DNA from 2 places in the Paenibacillus sp. P5_B5 genome. Region 1 is predicted to be linked to the other one. Evidence: a T-box and tRNA genes for the amino acid it is inferred to sense, from the RefSeq annotation. Region 1 holds a T-box; the other holds one or more tRNA genes.

Region 1 (2,363 bases):
AGCGATCCATACCTTGATAAGGACCTGCATTTGCATTCATCGTCCCTGACTCGTCCATAACAAGCACGCGAGGCAAGTCATGACGTGTACCAACTTCAAAGTCGTTCGGATCATGTGCTGGTGTAATTTTAACTGCCCCTGAACCAAATTCCTTCTCTACATATTCATCCGCAATAATCGGAATTTCGCGTCCGATGATTGGCAGTACAAGCGTTTTGCCAATGAGATCCTTATAACGCTCATCCTCAGGATGAACCGCAACCGCAGTATCACCTAGCATTGTTTCTGGTCTTGTTGTTGCAACTACGATCGCTGCAGAACCATCCTTCGTTTTGTATTCCAAATGATAAAGCGCACCTTGCACTTCCTTATATTCCACTTCAATATCCGATAAAGCTGTACGAGCTTGCGGGTCCCAGTTGATAATGCGATTGCCGCGGTATATCAAGCCCTTTTCATATAGTTTAACGAATACTTCACGAACTGCTTTAGACAAGCCTTCATCTAGTGTAAAACGCTCCCGAGAGTAGTCAAGTGAGAAACCCACCTTCGCCCATTGCTCATGAATCGTATTAGCGTAGTGATCCTTCCATTCCCATACCTTCTCTAGAAACTTCTCGCGTCCAAGATCATATCGTGATAAACCTTCTTCACGAAGCTTTTGCTCAACCTTCGTTTGTGTTGCAATCCCCGCATGGTCAGTCCCTGGAAGCCATAATGTATCGTAACCCTGCATACGCTTTGTACGGATCAGAATGTCCTGTAAGGTACAATCAAACGCATGACCAATATGGAGCACTCCCGTCACGTTTGGCGGCGGTATGACGATTGTGTAAGTCTCTGCATCCTTACGTTCTCCTGCTTTAAAAAAGTTGTTGCTCATCCAATAATCGTACCACTTCTTCTCCGTGCCTTTCGGATCATAGGTCGTTGGCATCGAAGTCAGATTATTCTTTGACTGCTCTTCGTTCATTTCACAAACCCCCGTTTAATTAAAAATAAAAAAACCTCTCGTCCAATAAGGACGAAAGGTTTATCTTCCGTGGTACCACCTTTATTCCATACCTCTTACCTTAGCGTAATAAACCGCTACAAAGAAGTATAGCACTTAGTAACAGATAACGGCTGCAACCGGTCAACGCTACTGCTCAGCTCTCTAATCGGTATAACCTTAGTTGATCAACCAATTATTGGGTTCACGTTAACTACTCAAGGGCGACTTCAATCGGTTTGTTTCCTGCGGAATCTTGCAGCGATTCAATTCCGCTCTCTGAAGGGCTTACCGTCTACTACTCCCCATCTTCGTATGTTGTATTCACCTTATTATAGTTCCCATTCTTACCATATGATAACCATATTTGTAAGGTGAGTCAATACATTGTCCATTTCTTCTGACTTATAATGCTCGGCAACGCAAAGAGCCTTTGGCTTATCTGGAAGAAACGATTTCACCGTCTTAGAGACGGTGACGCTTCTTCAGGTGAATAAGAACTCTTATTCACGGGCCAAAGACTCCTATGTACATCTGCCGAGTAAGCTATCTTGGAATATATATAATTTGACCTGTCTGTACATCCACAGCAGGTAATTTATTAAACTGCTGAAGCTCACGCTCATTAACTCCATATTTACGTGCAATTCCTTCAAGTGTTTCTTCCTTCTGGATTATACACATCTTCACTCTACGGAACTGCTGATTATCCGCATCCTCACGTAAGAATAGTTTACGCCATTCCACAGAATCCGTACGTAAAGTTTCCTGACCCGCTCCAGATTGAGATCCACTATTCGCATCTTGATCAGAATAGTTACTTGGTCTGAGTAATGACTTAATCCCAACAGTCTGCTCATCGACAAAGGGCTCTTCTTTGCTTCTGCTCCCGAGCGCAATTTTCATTTCCTTAACCTCTTCTTGCACTGGAATAACTGGAGCTGCAAACTGAGGTGATAGTTGATTGAATTCATCCTGCTGTTCAACCTCATTAACCTCATTAGGTTCATTAGGTTCATTAGGTTCATTAACTTCATCAAGTTCATTAACTTCATCAAATTCATCATGCTCATCATTAACCTCATGATGGCGAACTTCCTCATACACATAATTAGGAGCAACATAAGATGTTGTATAAGCATTTTTCTGCTCCATATATGCCTTAGGGTAAGCCACCTCTGGTTCGATCACTTCATGAATTTGCTGTTGCCACAAGTGATTCGCTTGTAAAGGCTGTGGTAAATCAGCAGCTCTTATCTCTGCTTCAGGACGTATTTCTACGGGCTGTGGTACATCAGCAAATGGGTGAGCCTCAGATGCTTGATGCGAGAATGTCATTTCTTCTTCAGCTGACCAAGGATCATGAAAGGAT
Region 2 (2,363 bases), on a different contig from region 1:
TCTAACTTAAGATAATACATGGTGCCGAAGACCAGACTTGAACTGGTACGATAGTCACCTACCGCAGGATTTTAAGTCCTGTGCGTCTGCCGATTCCGCCACTCCGGCTTAATGAAGTAAATTGTGGAGGCGCCACCCAGACTCGAACTGGGGGTAAAGCTTTTGCAGAGCTCTGCCTTACCACTTGGCTATGGCGCCATTAAAAAAATTGGAGCGGAAGACGGGAATCGAACCCGCGACCCTCGCCTTGGCAAGGCGATGCTCTACCGCTGAGCCACTTCCGCTGGCTGGGGATATAGGATTTGAACCTATGCATGACGGAGTCAAAGTCCGTTGCCTTACCGCTTGGCTAATCCCCAATATAGTAATAAGAATAAGTGGGGCGGACGAGGGGAATTGAACCCCCGAATGTCGGATCCACAAACCGATGCGTTAACCACTTCGCCACGACCGCCATAGATATAAACTTGTAAAGCTAGGATATTACTGGCAGGGGCAGCAGGAATTGAACCCACACCAAAGGTTTTGGAGACCTTTGTTCTACCTTTAAACTATGCCCCTATAATGGTGGAGGATGATGGATTCGAACCACCGAACTCGAAGAGAGCAGATTTACAGTCTGCCGTGTTTAGCCACTTCACTAATCCTCCACGTTCACCTGTAACAGTGAATGGTGGCTCGGGACGGAATCGAACCGCCGACACGAGGATTTTCAGTCCTCTGCTCTACCGACTGAGCTACCGAGCCATACTATTAAATTGTTTAAATGGCGGAGCCGACGGGATTCGAACCCGCGGTCTCCTGCGTGACAGGCAGGCATGTTGGGCCACTACACCACGGCTCCGCGATAATTTCATGAAATAAAATGTCTTCATAAAATTGATTGGTTGCGGGGGCAGGATTTGAACCTGCGGCCTTCGGGTTATGAGCCCGACGAGCTACCGGGCTGCTCCACCCCGCGTCATTATAAGCATATACTATTATGGTGGAGGCTAACGGGATCGAACCGCTGACCCTCTGCTTGTAAGGCAGATGCTCTCCCAGCTGAGCTAAGCCTCCGGGATATAAATGGTGACCCGTAGGGGACTCGAACCCCTGTTACCTCCGTGAAAGGGAGGTGTCTTAACCACTTGACCAACGGGCCTTGTTAAAACTTGAAGTAAGTAACTTCAGTAAAATAATGGCGGAGAGAAAGGGATTCGAACCCTTGAGACGCTTGTGGCGCCTACACGATTTCCAATCGTGCTCCTTCGACCAAACTCGGACACCTCTCCATATGGCTCCCCGAACAGGACTCGAACCTGTGACAACTCGATTAACAGTCGAGTGCTCTACCAACTGAGCTATCAGGGAATACTTAATACATTATACAGGGTTTATTCCCTGAAAACTAGTAGCGAACACACATTGCTGCGCTTCCACCTCAAGCCTATCAACCTCGTCGTCTACAAGGGGTCTTACTAATTGGGAAATCTCATCTTGAGGGGGGCTTCGCGCTTAGATGCTTTCAGCGCTTATCCCTTCCGTACATAGCTACCCAGCGGTGCTCCTGGCGGAACAACTGGTACACCAGCGGTACGTCCATCCCGGTCCTCTCGTACTAAGGACAGCTCCTCTCAAATTTCCTACGCCCACGACAGATAGGGACCGAACTGTCTCACGACGTTCTGAACCCAGCTCGCGTACCGCTTTAATGGGCGAACAGCCCAACCCTTGGGACCTACTTCAGCCCCAGGATGCGATGAGCCGACATCGAGGTGCCAAACCTCCCCGTCGATGTGGACTCTTGGGGGAGATAAGCCTGTTATCCCCAGGGTAGCTTTTATCCGTTGAGCGATGGCCCTTCCATGCGGTACCACCGGATCACTAAGCCCGACTTTCGTCCCTGCTCGACTTGTTGGTCTCGCAGTCAAGCTCCCTTATGCCTTTGCACTCTTCGAATGATTTCCAACCATTCTGAGGGAACCTTGGGACGCCTCCGTTACTCTTTAGGAGGCGACCGCCCCAGTCAAACTGCCCACCTGACACGGTCCTCCTACCAGTTCATGGTAGAGAGTTAGAACTCCAGTACGATCAGGGTGGTATCCCAACGTCGCCTCCACACAAGCTGGCGCTCATGCTTCTTAGGCTCCCACCTATCCTGTACAAACCGTACCAAAGTTCAATATCAAGCTGCAGTAAAGCTCCATGGGGTCTTTCCGTCTTGTCGCGGGTAACCTGCATCTTCACAGGTATTAAAATTTCACCGGATCTCTCGTTGAGACAGCGCCCAAGTCGTTACGCCATTCGTGCGGGTCAGAATTTACCTGACAAGGAATTTCGCTACCTTAGGACCGTTATAGTTACGGCCGCCGTTTACTGGG

The links. A T-box is a leader RNA that pairs with one kind of tRNA and senses whether it is charged. The one in region 1 lies ahead of AC1DOK_RS06920 (valine--tRNA ligase), so its partner is inferred to be a tRNA-Val.
Region 2: it encodes a tRNA-Val, which carries the amino acid that the T-box ahead of AC1DOK_RS06920 (valine--tRNA ligase) is inferred to sense. The anticodon was not compared.

What each region holds. Positions count from the first base shown of each region.
Region 1 covers NZ_JBFULK010000004.1:94,980-97,342, reverse strand. The annotation lists gene AC1DOK_RS06920 (valine--tRNA ligase) at 1-973, opposite strand, end outside; T-box leader at 1,018-1,312, opposite strand; gene AC1DOK_RS06915 (LysM peptidoglycan-binding domain-containing protein) at 1,538-2,363, opposite strand, start outside.
Region 2 covers NZ_JBFULK010000026.1:1,921-4,283, reverse strand. The annotation lists tRNA gene AC1DOK_RS23105 (tRNA-Leu) at 20-108, opposite strand; tRNA gene AC1DOK_RS23100 (tRNA-Cys) at 125-198, opposite strand; tRNA gene AC1DOK_RS23095 (tRNA-Gly) at 210-284, opposite strand; tRNA gene AC1DOK_RS23090 (tRNA-Gln) at 285-359, opposite strand; tRNA gene AC1DOK_RS23085 (tRNA-His) at 379-454, opposite strand; tRNA gene AC1DOK_RS23080 (tRNA-Trp) at 488-561, opposite strand; tRNA gene AC1DOK_RS23075 (tRNA-Tyr) at 566-650, opposite strand; tRNA gene AC1DOK_RS23070 (tRNA-Phe) at 672-747, opposite strand; tRNA gene AC1DOK_RS23065 (tRNA-Asp) at 768-844, opposite strand; tRNA gene AC1DOK_RS23060 (tRNA-Met) at 885-961, opposite strand; tRNA gene AC1DOK_RS23055 (tRNA-Val) at 984-1,059, opposite strand; tRNA gene AC1DOK_RS23050 (tRNA-Glu) at 1,070-1,144, opposite strand; tRNA gene AC1DOK_RS23045 (tRNA-Ser) at 1,182-1,274, opposite strand; tRNA gene AC1DOK_RS23040 (tRNA-Asn) at 1,278-1,353, opposite strand; rRNA gene AC1DOK_RS23035 (23S ribosomal RNA) at 1,372-2,363, opposite strand, start outside.